DNA from 3 places in the Pseudoalteromonas sp. SWN166 genome. Region 2 is predicted to be linked to each of the others. Evidence: predicted binding sites of a transcription regulator. Region 2 holds the regulator's gene; each other region holds the start of a gene.
What was found. Region 2 encodes LexA, which represses DNA repair genes until DNA is damaged. Its sites were predicted from a motif close to TACTGTATNNNNATACAGTA; they were not measured.
Positions count from the first base shown of each region.

Region 1: I6F49_RS06355 (YebG family protein) is a predicted target of LexA. The motif match lies at 4,118-4,137, and genes of this name have one in related genera.
Region 3: I6F49_RS17810 (SulA-like leucine-rich domain-containing protein) is a predicted target of LexA. The motif match lies at 3,657-3,676, and genes of this name have one in related genera.

Region 1 covers NZ_JADYXB010000007.1:120,664-128,115, reverse strand. The annotation lists gene I6F49_RS06385 (TonB-dependent receptor) at 1-448, shown strand, start outside; gene I6F49_RS06380 (peroxiredoxin) at 508-1,113, opposite strand; gene fadR (fatty acid metabolism transcriptional regulator FadR) at 1,477-2,190, opposite strand; gene dsbB (disulfide bond formation protein DsbB) at 2,733-3,251, shown strand; gene I6F49_RS06365 (DUF6170 family protein) at 3,253-3,555, shown strand; gene I6F49_RS06360 (ComEA family DNA-binding protein) at 3,580-3,876, opposite strand; gene I6F49_RS06355 (YebG family protein) at 4,189-4,506, shown strand; gene putP (sodium/proline symporter PutP) at 4,781-6,259, opposite strand; gene I6F49_RS06345 (EAL and HDOD domain-containing protein) at 6,592-7,452, shown strand, end outside.
Region 2 covers NZ_JADYXB010000021.1:45,398-52,849, forward strand. The annotation lists gene ctaD (cytochrome c oxidase subunit I) at 1-1,427, opposite strand, end outside; gene coxB (cytochrome c oxidase subunit II) at 1,427-2,569, opposite strand; gene lexA (transcriptional repressor LexA) at 3,036-3,653, opposite strand; gene I6F49_RS13350 (PaaI family thioesterase) at 3,821-4,261, shown strand; gene I6F49_RS13355 (hypothetical protein) at 4,262-4,642, opposite strand; gene I6F49_RS13360 (hypothetical protein) at 4,958-5,683, shown strand; gene I6F49_RS13365 (chaperone modulator CbpM) at 5,759-6,079, opposite strand; gene I6F49_RS13370 (DnaJ C-terminal domain-containing protein) at 6,079-7,047, opposite strand; gene I6F49_RS13375 (endonuclease) at 7,290-7,452, shown strand, end outside.
Region 3 covers NZ_JADYXB010000043.1:7,400-14,851, forward strand. The annotation lists gene cysB (HTH-type transcriptional regulator CysB) at 1-370, opposite strand, end outside; gene I6F49_RS17795 (hypothetical protein) at 693-1,451, shown strand; gene I6F49_RS17800 (NCS2 family permease) at 1,524-2,816, opposite strand; gene I6F49_RS17805 (tetratricopeptide repeat protein) at 2,935-3,399, shown strand; gene I6F49_RS17810 (SulA-like leucine-rich domain-containing protein) at 3,699-4,142, shown strand; gene I6F49_RS17815 (YchJ family protein) at 4,172-4,651, shown strand; gene I6F49_RS17820 (diguanylate cyclase) at 4,722-5,639, opposite strand; gene I6F49_RS17825 (DUF6172 family protein) at 5,831-6,133, opposite strand; gene I6F49_RS17830 (VC2046/SO_2500 family protein) at 6,313-6,840, opposite strand; tRNA gene I6F49_RS17835 (tRNA-Tyr) at 6,953-7,037, shown strand; tRNA gene I6F49_RS17840 (tRNA-Tyr) at 7,087-7,171, shown strand; gene I6F49_RS17845 (M48 family metallopeptidase) at 7,265-7,452, opposite strand, start outside.

The sequences.
Region 1 (7,452 bases), on a different contig from region 2:
TCTTGATGACTTAGGTTTACTTAAATTTAATTTAGAGTGGGCATATCAAGATAAGTTTGAAAAAGATGGTCGTGATTACACGGGTGAATATGGCTACCCAGAGCATCGCTTTATTTTCTCAACCAACTGGGAAATTGGTGAGTTTAACACCAATGTAAATATCAGTTATGTAGGTGAATTTGAAGATACGCCTGATATCGACTTTGATGGCAATTTAGACTTTGATAGCAATACTTCACGTATGATTGACTCGCAAACGCTTGTTGATTTACAAACGTCGTACCGTATTACTGAGTCAGCTAAAATATCTTTAGGTGTTAATAACTTATTTGATGAAGAGCCACCATTTGCAATTGGCGATGGCGATGGCGATTTATACGGTTATGCATCAGCTGTGCATAATCCTCGTGGCCGCTACTTGTACACTAAAGTAAGCTTTTCTTTCTAAATAAAAGACACAAAAAAACCGCCAATTGGCGGTTTTTTTATTTAAAACTAAGGGCTAAATTATAGATCGCCTTCGTTTTCAGATAAGAACTTAGCAACGCCTTCAGGGCTTGCGTCCATACCTTTTTTACCTTCAGTCCAACCAGCAGGACATACTTCACCGTGCTCAGTGTGGAACGCTAGTGCGTCAACCATGCGAAGCATTTCGTCGATGTTACGACCTAATGGTAAGTCATTCACTACTTGGTGACGTACGTTACCTTCTTCGTCGATTAAGAATGAACCACGAAATGCAACACCCGCTTCTGGATGCTCAACGTCATACGCTTTACAAATTTCGTGTTTAACGTCTGCAACTAGTGCGTATTGAACTTTACCAATACCGCCGTCTGCAACAGCCGTGTTACGCCATGCGTTATGTGAGAATTGTGAATCGATAGAAACACCAATTACTTCTACGCCACGCTTTTGAAACTCTTCAAAACGCTTATCAAATGCAATAAGTTCAGAAGGACATACAAACGTGAAATCTAGCGGGTAAAAGAAGATAACTGCTTTTTTACCTTTAATTGTTTCATGAAGGTTATAGCTATCTACAATTTCACCATTACCAAGAACTGCTGCAGCGGTAAAGTCTGGTGCCTGGCGGCCTACTAATACACCCATTTTATTCTCCAAATATTTTGAGTTTGTTTTCAATTGCTTTCGCAATGCTGGTACTTATATGGGCGCTAAAAATTAAAAACCAATAGCGAACACATATAATTAATTGGCATTCTAAAGTTATTCACTGCAAAAGAACAATCGCATTTAACGATGTGAGCAATCGAAAATAACGAACACTTGCAACTTGCATTAATCTGCTTGAATAATAAGTCTATTTTGATGTGTAAATTACGTTGTAATTAGATAGGGCTTTGACGTTACTGAAGAAGGGTTAATACATTAAATTGTTTAAAAATTCATATAATATGGTATTAATTTTTACAGGTACAAAAAAACCTGCAAATGCAGGTTTCTCGTTTAGATTTAATCCATTATATCTGAGGGCATATCGCCTCGGATTTTTTGCCAAATCTCACCTGTCTGATGACCGTATTTACGCATCATCGAAATAGCACCATCGTGCTCTTTATTTTCTGCCAAGATTGTTAAATCTTTATAAAACTGACGAGCAAGTTCACGAGTTCCAGCATCAGAGAAGTAATGACAACCAATCTTTGAATAAAAACCTCTAAAACCGTTGAGTATTAATACATAAATACGGTTATTACCCGCAACGGCTAATTCGTGATGAACTTTATAATCGTAGTCAGCAAATGCCTGCGCAGTGTCTTCTAGCTCATGACTTTGTGATAAAATTTCAATTACACGTTCAGGATTCAACTTAATTGCAGCACGTGTATAAATAGCACTAATATTAGTACGTGCAGATAAAAGCTGATCTGTCAGCTCTGGCATCTTGTCTTCATCTAAGCGCGCTAGTGTTTCAAGAATATTTAAGCCAGACGTTTCCCAAAAGTTATTTACTTTCGTTGGTTTACCATGCTGAATTGTTAACCAGCCATCACGTGCTAAACGCTGTAATACTTCTCTCAAGGTCGTTCTTGTTACACCAATTAACTCTGAAAGTTCTCGCTCGGCAGGTAGAATTGAACCTGGAGGGAAATCGCCGTTCCAAATAGATTCAACTATATATTCTTCAGCAAATCCTGCTGGGCTTTTCGCTTTAAAAATTCTCATCCAGTTCCCACTCGAATTAATCAACACTCATCGTTTTACACGAATAACTGACTGATTGTACCAGACGAAGCATAACTAACAAGTAAAGTCAGGTATATTAATAAGCAAATGAGTAGAAATTAAAGATTAATAAATAATAAAATTTAGGTTTCTCTAATATAGCTACAATGTATAAATTTACAGAGCAATATTCATTGTAGGTACATTGTAATTATTGGTATTTTTTATTTACACCATACCTAGCTGAATCAACTTAAAACACATAAGTACATTAAAAAGGAACACCTATGCAACATAGCGTTCTAACTGCAACTTTAAAGAATTATTTAGCCAGCTCCAATATGGTATAAGTAAGCGATATAACTGAGCTTATGTATCGATGGGAAAATAATAGAGCATCATGTAGCCTCTACTGAGGCTGGATTGAGTGATCAATAATTTCATCTTATAAAAAGCGACTTCGGTAGCTTTTTTTTCCTTTTTGTTGCCGCATACATTATCCTAGGTCATAATCTAACATCTTATTTAAACGCGGAATTTTTATGAACTGGCTTGCGCAATTACCCACCCAACGTACCCCGTGGCTTTTATTTACAGCTATCGTTTTTTTACTTGAAGTGACCGCCCTTTTCTTTCAATACCAAATGGGATTGGCGCCTTGCATAATGTGCATATATCAACGTACCGCTGTACTGGGTTTATTAGGTGCAGGCATTGTAGGTTCGACTAAACCACAGAGCAAAGCAGTTCGTATATTAGCGTATGTAATTTGGGGTGTATCGAGTGTTTGGGGATACCTTATAGCTCGCGAGCATATTGATATGCAAACCACCACAGACCCTTTTGCATTTAGCTGTGAGTTTGAACCAAACTTCCCATCGTTTATGCCGTTACACGAATGGATACCTAGCTTTTTTCAGGCGACCGGGGATTGTGGAAATATAGATTGGCAGTTTATTGGTTTGAGCATGCCTGCTTGGATGGAAATTATATTTGCGCTATTCTCAATCACTTTGTTTGCTTTAGTGATTAGCCGCTTAATAACAAAAAAATCGATTTAATATGTTTACCTTTTTTTCAAGCCAATTAGATGATCTTAAACACTTAAAAGTGCGCAAGCGCCAGGACGTAATAGCACTTTCGTTAAGTATGTTATCGCCAACTGATAAAGTGTTACTACGTATTATTAAATTAATATTACTAAGTCCACTATTTTTAATATTCACGGTATTTAAAGGTTGGATATTAATCCCGTTTTTGATACTTGGTGGGCTTTGCTATCCGCTATTAACAACACCTATTGAAATTAACTTTGCTAAAAAGCACTTAAGCGATGCATTAAAACAATTTAATCAGGGCGCATAGCGCCCTGATTATTACTTAATAGCTTTAAAGTGAAATTTTCCCCTCTAATTTAGCTAATAGTTTTTTACCAATTCCTTTAACTTGCGATAAATCACTGACGCTTTTAAATTCACCGTTTTCTTCACGATAATCCACAATTGCCTGCGCTTTTTTCTTACCTATACCCGGTAGCTTAGCAAGCATATCTGCATCAGCATTATTTATACTAATTGTCTCAACTTGAGGCATTTGCTTGGTTACTTCCGATAGTTGTGCATATACGGTAGTTGCAGGTAGTAAGCATAATAAGCTTATGATGAGTAAATTTTTTAACGTTTTCATTAAACTTGCCCTTATTCTTCTTTTCTTAATTTTGAGTATTGCTCAGGAAATCAATAAATAAGGAACTGTAAAGTTCATCACTTAAAGTGTACCTAAGCGCATTATCACTATGATCCGAAATCCTGAAAATGCAGCTGGTACAACAAGTGATTGCTTAACTAAAGTAAAGTTACCGTTTTTTGTCAAATTTAAGACACCTAAAAATTAATACTTCACGCTTGCAAATTTACTTACAAACCATTACTGTACATAAAAACAGTAATCTAATGGTTTTTACAAACCACGGTGCCAAGCAATTTTGCAGGAGAAATCATGGCTGTTGTTGTTAAATATGTTGTAGAACGAAACGGAGTCGAGCGTATGACGTTTACTACCAAAAAAGAAGCTGATGCTTATGACAAGATGCTCGATATAGCAGAATCACTTGAGCTAATGCTAGAAAAGGTAGACGTACCGCTTAGTGAGCAACAAATTGAATCACTTGCTTTAGAAATAGCGAAAAGCAAAGATGACTTTATGACTATATTAAAGGGCGGCAAAGATCCCGTTGTTGCCAAAGCGCCAACAAAAAGTAAAAAGTCAGATAATGTTGCATCAATTGAAGATAGCAACGATAAAAAAGCAAGTTAATTCGTAGATTGCCCTTTCCTCGGACGGGACAAACTAAATAAAAAAGGGAGCAACTAAGTTGCTCCCTTTTTTATTATACCAATTCACTTAATTAAGTGATCTATTTTGAGGGTAAAAAAACGTGTTGATAGCTAGGCAAAAAATTCGATATTTAGTTGTTCTAAATGATAATTTTTTAACGCCAGTAGCGACACATTAGCCCCGCAAAATGATTAAGTATTATTGCGGATTGGTATTAATTACTACTCATTCAAAAATGAGTAGTAATTGCTATTTAAAGCTCTTTTTCTACTTCATCAAATAAAGCGGTAATGTTTTGCTCTGGCTCTTTTGTAGCTAAGCTAACAACAACAATTGCGATACTAGATAAAATAAAGCCAGGTACTATTTCGTACATAAAGCTACTTAAGCTTTCACCATTAATAGTAAACGGACCATAAACCCAAACAAGCACTGTAAACGCACCTACTAACATACCCGATAACGCACCGGCAAAATTCATACGTTTCCAGTAAAGGCTGAACAGCACCAATGGACCGAAAGCAGCACCAAAGCCTGCCCATGCATTACTTACTAGGTCTAAAATAGAGCTATCTCTGTCGTAAGCTAAGTAAATAGCAAACATAGCCACTACGGCAACGCTAATTCGACCAACAGTAACTAATTCAAAGTCGCTAGCATCTTTACGTAAAAATGTTTTATATAAATCTTCAGTCAATGAACTTGAGCTTACTAGCAATTGCGATGAGATAGTACTCATGATAGCAGCCAAAATTGCAGCTAGTAAAAAGCCAGCAATAAGTGGGTGGAACAATAACTCAGAAAGAATTAGGAAAATCGTTTCAGGATCTTCAACTACAATATTATTTTCATAAGTATAAGCAGCACCAAATATACCAGTACCAACAGCACCAAGGGCAGCAACAATCATCCATGTCATACCAATACGGCGAGCTTTAGGCATATCCTTAACACTACGTACCGACATAAAACGAACGATGATATGTGGTTGACCAAAATAACCTAAACCCCATGCCATTGCAGAAATAATACCCAATGCAGAGCCTGCTCCAATCCAGTTAAGCATATCTGGGTTTACGCTATGCAGAGTTGACTCTAGAGGTTGTTCTAGTAAAGAGTATGCTACGGTAGGCACTAGAATCAGTGCGATGAACATAATACAACCTTGCACAAAGTCAGTTAAGCTAACCGCTAAAAAACCACCAAACAAAGTATATAAAACTACAACACCCGTTGTAATGTATAAACCTACTTCATAACTTAGACCAAATGAGCTTTCAAACAATTTTCCGCCGGCTACAACACCAGATGACGTGTAAAGAGTAAAGAAGACGATAATCACAACAGCTGATACAACTCGTAATAAGTTTGACTTATCATTGAAGCGATTTGAGAAGTAATCTGGGATTGTTATAGAGTCATTTGCTTTTTCAGTGTACACACGCAATCTTGGTGCTACTAACAGATAGTTTAACCAAGCACCAATCACCAAACCGATTGCTATCCATGTACTACTAAAACCAGTCACAAACATCGCACCAGGTAGGCCCATTAAAATCCAGCCACTCATGTCAGATGCACCTGCAGATAGTGCAGCAACACTTGGTGATAGATTTCGTCCACCTAACATGTAACCTGATACATCGCCAGTAGATTGCTTATATGCATATAGTCCGATACCTAACATTACAACAAAATATAATGCTAGTGAAATAATCATTCCTGTTTCCAAATTAGCCTCCGCATAATTATTAATAACAGGCTCTTGATCCGAATATTGACTCTTAAAATATTATAATAAAGACACTATTAGGATAAAAACCATTCTCGCTGACTATATCATGCCTAACAATAAAATCTCCAACTTGTTGCTTCCAGCTGATACAAAAATACTCATGTTGAATGATTTTAAAGCGAATTGGTAAAATATAATGAATTAAATAGAAGAAACACCTTAATTTATAATGATAATTTATTAATCATGCAAATATACGTAATGCTATTTTGAATCTTTTGCCATATATTATTACAATACCCAATTACATCACTCTTACGGAACTGTTTATGTATTTTTACGCTGCACGTCAACCGATTTTAGATAGAGATAAAAAACTTATCGGTTATGAGCTTTTATTTCGTGATGGCGTTGATAACGTATTTCCCGATATAGATGGTGACGAAGCAACAACACGACTTATAGAGGGTAGCCAGTTTAATTTTGGTTTAGAAGATTTAACTGACAATAAACCTGCCTATATAAACTTCACCCTAGAAACACTATCAAAGGGTTACCCTACACTACTAGGTAAAGACACTATAGTTGTAGAAATACTTGAAACTATCCAGCCTGGTAAGCGTTTATTAGCTATCGTTAAAGATTTAAAAGATAAAGGTTACACTATTGCTCTTGATGACTATATTCATCAACCTGTATGGCGTCATTTTTACCCATTTATTGATATTATTAAAATAGACTTTTTAGCATCCGATATAGATACAATAAAAACGGTTCTAAACGATTTAAAACCGCACTCACATATTAAGTTACTTGCCGAAAAAGTAGAAACCTATGAAATTTACCAACAAGCTTTAGAGCTTGGGTTTGATTATTTCCAAGGATTTTTCTTCTCAAAACCTGAAATGGTACAAAGTAAGGCTCTACCACCTTCAGAAATGGCATTAGCTGAATTACTTTACGAAACATCAAGTGTTGATATGGATCTTAAGAAAATCACTGATGTGTTTGAACGTGATGTAAACCTATCTTATAAATTACTTAGGTATTCAAATTCTGCCGCATTTGCAAGACGCGCAGAAATAAGTACCATTAAGCAAGCTCTTATAGTGCTTGGCGCCAATGAAATTAAAAAGCTATTGTCACTACTGTTTGCAGCACAAGTATCAGCAGACAAACCTGTAGAGCTA
Region 2 (7,452 bases):
AAACCGCCTATACTTATAATTGCGTTAAAGTCGGCAAATTGCAGGGCGTAATCGGGAATTCGACGCGGCATACCAGCAAGCCCTACAAAGTGCATAGGAAAAAACAGAACATTAACGCTCACCAGCGATAGCCAAAAATGCCATTTAGCTAACGTGATATTAAACATGTTGCCCGTCCACTTGGGCAGCCAATAATAAGCACCCGCCATTATCGAAAATACAGCCCCTGTAACTAAAACATAATGAAAATGTGCCACCACAAAGTAAGTATCGTGGTACTGAAAATCAGCAGGTGTAATTGCTAGCATCAACCCTGAAAAACCACCTATGGTAAACAACACAATAAACGCAATACTAAAAAGCATCGGCACTTCAAAGGTAATTGATCCTTTCCACATTGTGGCAACCCAGTTAAATACTTTTACCCCTGTGGGCACCGATATAAGCATGGTCGCGTACATAAAAAACAACTCGCCAGCAACCGGCATTCCAGTGGTAAACATATGGTGCGCCCATACAATAAAGCTAAGTAGCGCAATTGAGGATGTGGCGTACACCATTGAGGCATAACCAAAAAGTCTTTTACGAGAAAAAGTGGGCACTATGGTCGATATAATGCCAAAGGCAGGAAGAATCATTATGTATACTTCAGGGTGACCAAAAAACCAAAAAATATGCTGAAACATCACCGGGTCGCCGCCACCTGCAGCATCAAAAAAGCTGGTAGCAAAGTACTTATCGGTAAGCACCATAGTGACAGCCCCTGCAAGCACTGGCATTACCGCTATTAATAAAAAGGCAGTAATTAACCACGTCCATACAAATAAGGGCAACTTCATCCATGTCATGCCGGGGGCACGTAGGTTCACTATGGTTACAATCACATTGATTGCACCCATTATTGAGCTAATCCCCATAATATGTACGGCAAATACAAACATTGCAGTGTTATCGTTACTATAGGTTGTAGAGAGCGGTGCGTAAAAAGTCCAACCAAATGCAGGTCCCCCACCAGGCATAAATAACGATGCAAGTAAGATTAAAAATGCAAACGGTAAAATCCAAAAGCTCCAGTTATTCATTCTTGGTAATGCCATATCTGGCGCGCCAATCATTAAAGGGATCATCCAATTAGCAAGGCCTGTAAAGGCCGGCATAACCGCACCAAACACCATAATCAAGCCATGCACTGTGGTCATTTGATTAAAAAAGTGAGGATCGACCAACTGTAAACCAGGTTGAAATAATTCAGCCCTGATCACCATGGCCATTGCGCCGCCAATTAAAAACATGGTCAGCGAAAAAATTAAATATAAACTACCAATATCTTTATGGTTAGTTGTATAAAGCCAGCGTTTAAAGCCTTTTGCAGGATGATGAGCATGGTCAGCTTCATTGGCGTTAGGTTGTTCTACTATGCTACTCATTAGTTCGCCTCCACTTTGGCATCAATTGCTGCCTGTATTTGACTCGGCTGAATAACATCACCCGTATCGTTACCCCACGCATTACGTTTATAAGTAATAACAGCTGCTAATTGCTTTATAGATAACTGCTTGGCAAACGCTTGCATTGCCGTACCTGGTCGTCCATGGATAACTACATCAATGTGATCTTTTATATCGCCAAGCACTATCGGGCTGCCTTTAAGCGCAGGAAAAACACCCGGCAATCCCATGCCAGTAGGCTGATGACACGCCGCGCAGCTGGCCATATACACTTGCTCGCCTAAAGTCATTAACTCTTCTTTTGGGAGGGTTTTATCAAGTAATGCGGCATCTGCTAATGCTGCTTTTTGTTTCGCCTGCTTTGCATCGGCTAGCCATACTTTAAAGTCAGCTTCAGATTTAGCTTCAACCACTACGGGCATAAAGCCATGATCTTTACCGCAAAGCTCGGCACATTGACCTCGGTAAATACCTTCCTCGTTAATATTGGTCCATGTTTCGTTTATAAATCCCGGGTTAGCGTCTTTTTTCACAGCAAAATCAGGTACCCACCATGAGTGAATAACATCATCAGAGGTCATTAAAAAACGTACTTTTTGATTTATTGGCAGTACAAGAGGTTTATCAACCTCAAGTAAGTAGTTAGGATTTTTATCTGCAAGATTCGCTATTTCGTCTTGAGGGGTGGATAAAATAGAATAAAATGCGACGTCTTCGCCCATATATTCATAGTGCCATTTCCATTGCGAACCTGTGATTTTAATAGTGAGATCAGCTTTGCTGGCATCTTCCATTGCAATTAGGGTTTTAGTGGCTGGTACTGCCATAGCAATTAAAATAACGAATGGAATAGCTGTCCAAAGTATTTCTACTTTAGTGCTTTCGTGAAATTGGGCAGGTATAGCCCCTTTAGATTTACGGTGATGAATAAGTGCCCAAAACATAATTGCGAACACTATCACCCCAATCACACAACATATTATAAATATGGTCATGTGCAGCTGATATACATTATTGCTTATATCGGTTACGCCTTTGCGCATATTGTATTGGCTATTAGCCAAAACTGGGTGCGAAAAAACACATAATATAAGCCACAAGGTAGAGGTCAGTTTACCCATGTGACGGCTCCTTTGATGCTATTGCGAGTGCAAAGCGAAGAGGCATACGGCTTAAACGCCAATTCGTTATTTTTATTATTTAACCAATCTTGTTTTTTTGACTGGTATCGCTGCCCCAACAAAGAGTTTGTATATTGTGTGTTCTCAAAACTGAAAAGCTGTGAGTTATTGTTAGTTCAGCACACTAATGATTAGCTAAAAAATGAGCAACAAGCAAGCTTTAGTATAAAAAACAACCGAGTAATATTTAAAAATCAATCAAGTATCTGCAAGCATATCGACTATTTAACATTCAAAAAGCGAGCAAAACAAAGGGGTGTAACACATAAGGAAGGAGAAAAGCATGAGTGAAAAAAGTTTACAGTCTAAATAATCAGTTAGCTGTTTTTCGCATAATTAAAAACAGAAAATGCGTACTAATTAGTACGCATTTATAAAACTGCTTGTTTAAAAGCTATTTTTAAAGTCACATCCAATCAGCGTTTCTTATAACGCCAACGGCTAAGCCTTCAATATTAAAAGACTCATTCTCAAGATCTACTTCAATAGATTCAAAATCGTCGTTTTCAGCATGAAGTAATACTTTACGACCCGCTTTCTCAAGACGTTTTACAGTTACGTCTTCATCTACGCGGGCAACAACAACTTGCCCGTTTTCAGCGGTTTGAGTACGATGCACAGCAAGTAAATCGCCATCCATAATACCAATATCCTTCATGCTCATACCGTTAACGCGTAGTAAAAAATCGGCGGCTGGTTTAAACATTAAAGGATCGATTTTACAGTGACTTTCAACGTGCTCTTGCGCCAAAATAGGTGAACCAGCAGCAACACGCCCTATAAGTGGTAAACCTAATTGTTCAGGCTCTTCTTCTTCAATTAATTGAATACCACGGCTTGCACCTGGTTTCATTTTAATTGCGCCTTTTTTAGCAAGTGCTTTTAAATGTTCTTCAGCAGCATTGGCACTTTTAAAACCTAGTGTTTGCGCTATTTCAGCACGTGTAGGAGGCATACCAGTGTCTTTAATAAAAACTTTAATTAGTTCGAGTATTTGAGCTTGGCGGTTCGTTAATGGTCGCATACAACTGGTTTTCCATACAGTACATTTAACTGTGAGTATATACAGTTAAATAAAAATCGCAAATTTAAATTATGTCTTAAAATAGCCAAAGTAATTTCACTTGTGTACATTTTAGGGATATAACTAAAGCTAAGTTTATAAATGATTAAAAAGGCAAAGGAGTCGTTATGAGTATTTGGTATCAACCTATTACTTTAGAGTTTTGCAAACAGCTAGATGAAGGTATAAATGGTCAAGGTACGCTGATGAAAACTATGGGGATAGAAATCACAGAAATTGGTGATGATTACTTAGTTGCAACTATGCCTGCCATACCTGAGCATCATAACCCAATGGGAATGGTTCACGGTGGTGCTAATGTTGTACTTGCCGAAACAGTAGCGAGTTATGCTGCTAACTTTGTTGTCGATTTCACAAAATTTTACTGTGTAGGGCAGGAAATTAGCGCAAGCCATTTAAAAGCATCTCGCAACGGTACTTTAACTGCCACGGCAAGAGCATTTCATATTGGCAAACGTAGTTCAGTATGGGAAATAAAAATTACAAATAGCCGCAATGAGCTGTGCTGCGTATCAAAAATGACCGCAGCAGTCGTAGAGCGAAGATAGTTACTTTTCGATTGGGTAAATTGTAATTTCCATACCCGCACCAATCGCAGATATACGTAATAATGTATCTGCATCTAAGGCTTGGTTAAAGCACTTAGGAGATGTGCCTGATTCAAAGCCAATATCAAACGTTCTACGTGAACAACCTAACCATTGCTTTAGCGCGTTACGCGAACACGATTCAATAAGCTCACATATATGGTTTATTGCTTTATCAGGTGTGCTAACCTCACCTGTAGCTTCAATACGCGCTAATTGACGGTATTCGTCTTTGTCATAATGTAAAATCGTAGCGACTTTCTTCAAATCTGCCACTAGCAAACTAATATCTTGCTTTGATTCAAGCTCAAGATCTACATTTAAAAATTGAATTTCCGACATTGTTTCGTATTTATCCTCTAATAATTTCATTGCAAACTTTAACGCAGTTTTACTGTTATACCAAATCAACTACGCTCAATTAACCACTTTATATGGATATTTAGCTGCTTTTAAGGATTTATCAGCACTTAAAACTCGTTTACTATCAAAAAAATCCGCTTAGTTAAACAAATAAATCATGTTAGTTACTTAAATGTAATCTCTTTAATTTCTAAATGATTACAGTAAGCTATAGTTTAAACTGCGACAAAATGCCGCAGTAACTTATTCCATGAGTGTAATATACTAACCACTAAAAATAATAAGACTATAAAAATGAATAAAAAAACATTTAAACATGCGCGCAAGTTTCATAAATGGTTAGGTTATTTATTAGCACTACAAATTTTAGCATGGTTGCTAGGTGGCTTAGTTATGAGCGCAATTCCACTTGATAAAGTACACGGCAAACATCTAGCAACAAAAGCCCTTAGTAAGTCATTTACACAAGCCGATTATCCAACATCACTTGATAATATTACGTCGCAAGTCGCTAACCCAACACAAATATTATTTGAAGCTTTTTTAACTACACCAATTATTACCGTTATTAGTAATACCGAACAGCAAAGCTTTAATGCCCTTACAGGAAGGCCTTTTGAGGCACCTACAAAAATACAAATTACTACTAATGCTAAAGCCCACTTGCTTATTGACGCTCAAGTAATAAGTACAACCTTACTAAAAAAGGGCACCAGAGAAGTAGGATATAAAACCAATGTTTGGCAGGTACAATTTGACGACTTGTTGAGTACAACACTTTACTTAGCTGCAAGTAACGGAAAAGTAGTGACTATTCGCAGCACACTATGGCGAATATTCGACTTTTTTTGGATGTTACATATTATGGATTACGATGAGCGAGAGGATTTTAATAATCCACTGCTTATTAGTTTTGCAGCAACCAGTGTACTTTTTTGCCTAAGCGGGATATTACTACTTATAAAAAATATACGACTAAAGCGATTAATCTCAATTAAAAGTAAGAACAAATCAAAATAGTCACATTAATTTTTAGGAGCTAGCGCACTCTCATTAAAGAGTGTGCAAACGCTAAACACTGATATTAGAATGATTTTATTCCAAGTGGTTAAATCGACTCAAATGTCGTTTTAACATTTCGTTTTCTAAAATCAACTCATCACGCTCATTCAGCAATTGTAAAATTAACGCTATTGCCGACCAATCTAACGAGAAGTCATGCTGAATACGGGCCGCTTTTTTGACTAAGGTTACTGCAGATACCGTAAATTTCCATTCTGCAACATGCTCTCCCTCAATAGGCACAGCAATACTATGTTCAACTAGCTCATATAAAATTGCTTCGTTAATATCACTACTCAAACATAGCTCTGTACTGGTAAGTAAATCTTCTTTTTGTGTCACAATAATTTGCATTATGGTTTACTCCAGTCGCTGCGGGGATCAAAGTGAGCTTTTTCGGCTAATTCTTCCCAAAGCTTTTTACTGGTTTCATCAATAGATGTTGGATTAACAATTTTAAGTACAGCAAATAAGTCACCTTTGCCTTTTTTACTAATTAATCCCTTACCTTTAATACGCAAACGTTGACCAGACTGGCTATTAGGCGGAATCGTTAGTTGAATTTTTCCTGTTAATGTCGGCAAATTAATTTTTGTGCCAAGAGCCGCTTCCCATGCTGCAAGAGGGACGACTATATTTAAATTATGACCTTCAACATCAAATAGTGGGTGAGGCACTAAACTAATGTGTAAGTACAAATCGCCATTTTGTCCATTCGCAGACCCTAATCCACCTTGCCCTTTTAGTCGAATTCGCTCGCCATTTACTGAACCTGCTGGAATTTTCACTTTAAGTGATTTTTTAATTTCAGAGACACGGCCACTGCTATCTCGCTGCGGTAACATAAACTCAACAGGCTTAACGGTATCAACTAAAGTTTCTTCAAGAAAAATTGGGAACTCTATTTCCACATCTTGTCCTTTTTGCGCGCGAGCAGCGTTACTTCTGCTCTGCCCTGAACGATCAAACCCACCGCCTCCGCCAAACATTGAATTAATAAAGTCAGAAAATTCTTGATCGGTTTGAGGATCACTTTGCTGGTAATTACCTTGTGTAGAACCAGCGCTACCGCGATAATTTGTTTGCTGCTGATGAGCACGATTTTGTTGATGGCGACGTAGCTCGTCGTATTTTTTACGTTCATCTTTATTATGGATGACTTCGTAAGCTTCTGCTATTTCTTTAAATTTATCTTCTGCTTGAGGCTCTTTGCTTACATCTGGGTGATATTTTCTGGCTAACTTTTTATAAGCTACTTTAACCGCTTTATCGTCTGCATCAGGGGATATCCCAAGTACTGAATAATAATCAACAAATTTCATTTGCAATCCAAATCCCCATATTGAGTAAGCTTTAAGCATACTCCTTAACTTATAATCTTGTGTAGCTAAAGTACAATAAATAGTAAGAAATAAATGAATAGTAAAATAACTTTGAAGAAAAAATTAATTAGACACTTTTTAGTAATATTCCTAGTAATATAAGTGCAGGCCTTAAGTTAACTTTATCTTTTATCTTCAGGGCTTTAAACTAGGCATTCCTGTAGTTCACATTTGTGATGGATATGACTCGATTTATTCTGGCCTTATTGGCTTGTTGTGTGTGCGTTTCGGTATCGGCCGAACAATTCACCCGCTTTTCAACCGCTAAAAGACATCTAATTAAAACCCTACCTGACAACGCTAAAAGCATTTACTGCGGCTGTGATATTAAAAAAGAAGGTAAAA
Region 3 (7,452 bases), on a different contig from region 2:
GTGATACCGCAGGGTATTTTTTCATAAAGCCTTGAATAACATTAGGCAAAGCATAACGAGCTTGGGTATGTGTAGTTGCTATGTTTAACTTACCCTGGTCAGGCAACGTATGTTCATTAGCAACTGCTTTAATACCTTCTACTTTAGAGAGTATTTCGCGAGAAATATTAATAATATCTTCGCCAGCACCCGTTACATGCGTTAAATGCTTACCACTGCGGCCAAAAATTTGTACACCCAACTCATCTTCTAGCATGCGTACTTGTTTAGAAATTCCTGGCTGCGAGGTAAATAAACTCTCAGCAGTCGCTGAAACATTTAATTTATGATTTTGTACTTCTACTATGTATCTGAGTTGTTGTAATTTCATGGCTGCAAATTTTAACGTTATTATTCATATTATTTATAAAGGCAATACCACTTAAAACCAAGTGTTATTTACATAAAATAGTACTTTAAGGCTTTAGGTATGCAATTATCTGATTAGAGCTCAAGGCTAGCATAATAAATATGCTTGAGGTAGCGATGATTATTCAGCTTAAATTTATAAGCCCTTAGGCTTACTGCAGTTTATAAAGGGCTGAACCTATCAATTTTTGGTATATTTTTAAGTTAATCGGCGCAAAGCTACCCTGTTAACACATATTTAATGTAAGATTATAAAATTAGCTTATATATCCGAGAATTACACCATGATCGTTTCTATTATAATAGTGCTTATAGTTGCATTGATTGTGATTGCACTTTGGGTAAGTGCTGTACAACAACACAAAGAAAAACAAGAAGCGGAACGCCGTAAAGAGCTTACAAAACAAAAAGCTATAATAGAAGAAACAGAAGAAGCGCTAATGAATAGTGCCAATATTCCTCTTTCTGAAAATATAATCCGTGTATTGCAACGCCGTATTTACGAAGCATTAAATACGATGGTTACTAATTCGCCAACATCTAAAGCACTTAAAAGCCGCTTAGGTGAGGCTAAAACGCACCTCTCCAATGCAGTTCTAGACAACAGCAGTGAAGCCCTAGCATTACCCAATAATGACAAACAACTTGTTGGCCTAATTCAAGGCATCAAAAAATTGCGCTCAATTTTACGCTCTGAACATAATAAAGGTCGTATTGATAGCCAAGTTTTTGTTTTAGAAGATAAACGCCTCGAAAAACTACAACTACGTATTAATATTGAAAGCCAAATAAAGCGTGGTTTGTCTGCCCGTTCAGCCAGTATGGTTGGCTCTGCAAGACAGTACTTTGAAAAAGCGCAAGCAACTCTCAGTGCAGTCACCTATTCTGACGAATATGTAACAGCAAAACGCCTGGAAGTTGAAGGTTACTTAGAAGCCATAAGTGTTGAACTAAGAGCTTCTAACGCAAGCGCACTTAAAAAGAAAACAGAAGCTGAGCAAGATGATTTAGACATATTGTTTGCTCCTAAAAAGAAATGGTAGTGTTTTTATAAAAGCATTAAAAAGCCTGCACAAATTAAATTTGTGCAGGCTTTTTTTATTTTTCGTTAGCCATTAAGACAAAAATGCAAACTTGAAAACAAACAAGGCTGTTAATATCCAAACACTAATACTGACTTGATCTTTTTTACCACACAATACTTTAACCGCGGTGTAAGATATAAAGCCAAGCGCAATACCGTGCGCAATCGAGAATGTTAATGGTGTCATTAGCAACACAACCGTTACGGGAATTGCATCGGTCATATCATCCCAATCTACAAACTTCAAATTTTGCAGCATCAATACTGCGACGTACAAAATAGCGCCCGCGGTTGCATATGCCGGTACCATTTGTGCGAGCGGTGCAAAAAACATCATCAGTAAAAAGCAAATGCCAACAACAACGGCCGTTAAACCCGTACGTCCGCCAACAGATACGCCAGCAACCGATTCTATATAAGATGTAGTAGTTGAAGTACCTAACATTGCACCTGCGATAGTTGCTGAGCTGTCAGCACTTAATGCGCGTCCTAAACGAGGCATATTGCCCTTTTCATCAGCTAAACCCGCTTTTTGGGTTACAGCAACTAACGTACCTGAAGTATCAAAAAGATCGACAAATAAGAAGGCAAAAATAACACTCATCATTGATATATCAAAAGCGGCTGCAAAATCTAGCTGCATAAAAGTAGGCATTATTGATGGTGGCATAGCCATAACACCGTGATATTCAACAAGCCCAAAACTTAGAGCAATACCAGTCACTAATAAAATACTAATAAGTACGCCACTTTTAAAATCGCGGTATAAAAGTGCAGCTATTACAAAGAAGCTTAATATTGCCAATAGTGGTCCAGGAGAAGTAATGTCACCCAACTGCACTAATGTTGCTGGGCTTGAGACAATAATGCCTGCATTTTTAAGTGCAATTAATGCTAAAAAAGCACCTATGCCCGTAGCGATAGCTCGCTTTAGCACCAGAGGTATAGCATTAATAATCCACTCTCTGACTTTGAATAAACTTAAAAACAAAAATATGCAACCCGACATAAATACAGCCCCTAACGCGGCTTGCCAGGTATAATCCATGCCTAATACGACACCATACGTAAAAAAGGCATTTAGTCCCATACCAGGTGCTAATGCTAATGGATAATTAGCCCACAAACCCATTATGAAACAGCCTATCGCTGCTGCTATACATGTAGCTACAAATGCAGCCCCTTGATCCATCCCTGTTTCAGCAAGCATAGCCGGGTTTACAAATACAATGTATACCATAGTTATAAAGGTAGTTAGGCCAGCAACGCACTCGCGTTTAACTGTTGAATTATTTTCGCTCAGTTTAAATAAGGCTTCAAACATAATAAACTTGTGATAGTAAAAAGTGGCGGGATTTTAACATAAAAATTATCTTTTACAGGACATTTTACCTTGCTATATACTAAACTATTAAAGTAATTAAAATAATAAATTAACCAATATGCTTAAAACAACACCTTGCGAGCAAGACTTAGCGCAACAGCTAGATAATATTTTAGGTTTTGTGACTCAACCTGAAAATACTTCTGTGCCTATTGATAATAAAAAAAATGAGCAAAGTACTTTAAATAAAGCCCTATATTATTTAAAAAATAATCAACCCCCATTAGCAGCAAAATGGATGCGCCTTGCTGCAATGGCAGGAAACCAAAGAGCACAGTTTTATTTGGGTTTATTTTTTGTGAAAGGTGAAGGCGTGCCACAAAGTGTGTTTCATGCTGCAGCTTGGTTAAGCTTGGCAAGTAGTCAGGGATACGCCCCTGCCACTGCAGCGGTTACAGATATACGTAAGCATATTGAAACTAAGCGATTTAAAGATGCCCAATGTTATGCAGCAAGTTTGTACGAACAAATCCATCAACTCCAGTTTTCTCAGATGATCCCTCGCACGAGTGAAAACACATAGGCTAACTATGAAAAAAGTACTGTATACAGTGTTTGAAAGTACTGTATATGGTTACAAAGACAATTCTATACAGTATAAAACCCCAAAATTAAGACACTACTCAAAAATTTATTTTTAGAATACCTTCTCAAAAACAACCCTATAACAAGCTGATTAATAAAGAATTATAAATTAAAAAAAATAAAAACAATGATCAAAAGCTGAATAACTGTACAAATAAATAGCATAAAAGGCTTGCACGAAAGCACTGTATAAACTACTGTATATGAATACTGTATAAAAACCCAGTGAGTGAAATTATGTTACAGACTATTACCGTAAGAACAGTTAAAAGTTACCAACAAGATGAGCAAAGCGATTGCGTAAATTTGATTCAGATTGAAGATGAAATTTCAGCGACCTTTGAGCTTTTAAAAGTATTACACCAATACAATAGCTCTAATGCTTGGACGTTATTAATTGCTCCAGACCATGTACCGAGTAAAGCTTTACTTGATTCATGCTCAATTGATACAAGTAAACTCTTAGTAATTAGGCAAAAACACCTAGTAAATTTAGAGTATGTATTAAATTCTGCATTACATAACGGAAATTTTGCAGCGGTAATTACCTGGACCGATATAGTTAATAACCAATTACTTACTAATCTATCGTTCGATTTGAGCAAAACGAATACAAAACTATACTGTTTTACAAAAAAGGCTCAAACAACAGAGATACCACTCGCCCAACAAGCTTGTTAAACTAATGTTTTAGACTCTGTATTATTATTATGACCTCACTCAATACCACATTATGTTTTTGCAGCAGTGGGCACGATTATGCCAATTGCTGCGAGCCGCTTCACTTATATGTTAAGCAAGCTGACACTCCAGAACAACTTATGCGCTCACGATTTAGTGCTTATGTTATTAAAAATGCAAAATATGTTTATCAAACCTACGCTGAAGAAAAACAAGCTGAAAACCCTGTTAAAGAAATCAATGATTTTGCTAACAGTTGTCGATTTATCAATCTTGATGTAATTAGCTCAAGCTATGATGAAGACACTGGCAATGTAGAATTTAAAGCCCAATATTTTTATCAAAACTTATTTTGTGAACTTCACGAAAAATCGCAGTTTATTAAAGAAAATTCCAAATGGCGTTATTTAGATGGTGCTATATACCCAGTTGAAGATATTAAAGTGGGCAGAAATGATGATTGCCCGTGCGGTAGCACTAAAAAATATAAAAAATGCCATAGCGTGTAATAATTTTATTTGATCATTTATTACCTACAAAGTGTTTTTAAGTATCACGAGCTTTATTAGCTAGCTCAGCTTAAAAGCACACTTTGTTACGCCCTTGTGTTTTAGACTCATACATTTTTTCGTCTGCGATCTGCACCGTATTTTTGTTACTTTCGTAAGGTTGTAAAGTTGAACCGCCAATACTAATGGTAACAAACCCGTACTCTGAATATTTATGAAGGATTTTTAAGTCGATTATATTTTTTTTGATTTTATCGGCAACACAAATTGCACCTTCAGTGCTTGTATGAGGTAAAACAACTACAAACTCTTCGCCGCCATAACGCGCTACAAAATCTGTTGGCCTTTGCAAACTATTAGTAATAGTTTGTGCAACAAGGTTTAATACCGTATCACCTTGCACATGACCATAAATATCGTTGTATTGCTTAAAGTAATCTATATCGATGAGTAATAGTGCATAGTCGACTTTTTCTCGTAAGGCACTTCGCTCCATTTTACTAAAGTGTGCATCAAAATAGCGCCGATTAAACACTTTAGTTAAATCATCTAAAAATACTTTTTGATTGAGTAAGTCGTGCTGTAATTTTAATGTTATATGTGCACGAACTCTTCTAAATAATGTTTCTGTATTAATTGGCTTTTTAATAAAATCAACAGCTCCAGCTTCCCAGCACTCCCTTTCTTCGTTTTCAAAGGATGTAACAAAAATAACCGGGATATCTTGTGTTTCAGTATTATTTTTTAATTTTAAGCATGTTTCAATACCGCTCATTCCACCCATATTAATATCGAGTAGAATTATATCGGGTACAGCTGCATTACAAATTTCAATTGCCTCTTCACCACTTCCAGCTGTGGTCACATTAAAATGCTCAGATAATATTTTTTTTAATACAATTAAGCTTAATAACTGATCGTCAACTATAAGTACTTTAGAGTTCTTTAAACTTAACTTTAATTGATGGTCAGAGTAATTTATCGGCATGATACAACTATTTTATTTTATTAATTAAACACACCCTATAGCACTATTTTTTGTTATGCAAATGTTAATTAATTGGTTGCTACTCAATTACCAATAAGAATTAGTCCATCGAAAACTTTTAAAGTATAAAAACAAAAAATGAGCCACTTGGGCTCATTTTTATAACTTCGAATACTTAATTAAATTAAGTATTATTCGTCATCATCTAAATCTAACTGTTGACGCTGAGCAGGTCGAGCTAAAATCTCTACATAGAAAGAGGTCAAACCTTGCTTTTCAATTTCGCCAATTTGGTTACTTAATTCAGCAACGTGCACAACTTGCGCATCTTCAGCTGTATTACCAAACTTACAGTCAAATGCCCAATAGTCAGCATCTTCAGGTAGCGTTTTATTACGCTCTCTTTTCAAATATTTTTTCACTTCGTGCTTTGCAGCATCAACCATACGAGGGTATTTGATTTTCTCGTGATTTAGCGTGAATGTTTTCTTCATTACGTTCCTAATTACCTTGGTTTAATGATAATGGCATTTCATGTCATACCATTTGACGCCATTATAGCAATTGCATTTAATTTTTGGATGCTTTTTTTTCATTAAATCAATTATTAGCAAATATATAAAGCAGACCCGTTATAAAGCATATATTAACTGATGATTATTACAATCATATATCACACAGCAATAAGCTGAAGTGGTTGATGTATTGCATCATTATTAAGGCTGTCATAAAAAGCTGCTGCATCTATTGGTGGATTAGCTAATTGCGTTTGTTCGCTTTTAATTCTTCTTCTGACAGCAAGTTCACAGTTATCTATTATATGAAGTGGAATATGCTTATCATCATTTCTAATCGCAAGCGGTTCAGGGTTTAAGCATTGTATTAGCTTAATGCTCGTCATGCCGCTACGCTCTCCTTCTTGAGATATTAATGCAGCATTGAATTGTCCAACCAACATATTATATTCATCAGAGGCTAAAAGTTGTTTTGGACCTGCGCCAAATTGCTTTCTTAATACCTCTTCTTCTATAACTAAATTATCTATTTCAGTTTTTGGTAAATGAAATTGACTAAAGTCGAGTGCGTCATGTGACAACATTGCTAATAATAGTGAAAATTCGCCACGACGATTTTCATGCACACTATTATTGAGTCTACTGTTTAACTGACTCTCTGTGATTAACAAATCATCTATTTGCATAGTCTTTAGCCGATTGTGGTAACTGATAGATATTTATCGGCTTTATTTCAATTTTCTTTAGCTTTTTTCTTTACTTAAATACGCAATTTGCTATTATCAGCGCCGTTGCATTGGAGGGGTTCCCGAGCGGCCAAAGGGATCAGACTGTAAATCTGACGGCTCAGCCTTCGCTGGTTCGAATCCAGCTCCCTCCACCACTTTTCTTACCGCTAAGTTAAGTGGGGCCAAATGCAATAAAATTAGTGTGGAGGGGTTCCCGAGCGGCCAAAGGGATCAGACTGTAAATCTGACGGCTCAGCCTTCGCTGGTTCGAATCCAGCTCCCTCCACCACTTCTCTACTTTTCCTATATTCCTATATTCCTATATTCCTATATTCCTATATTCCTATATTCCTATATTCCTATATTCCTATATTCAGCAGTATCAAAACACCCACTGCAAACTCATACCATTTTGTTTTAACCAATTAGAGGATGCTTTGTAATCGGGGAAAAACGCCTCTACTCGTTGCCAAAAAGCTTTGCTATGGTTCAAATACTTTAGATGAGCAAGTTCATGAACAATCACATAATCTATCGCATGATAAGGAGCACCGATAAGATGCAAATTAA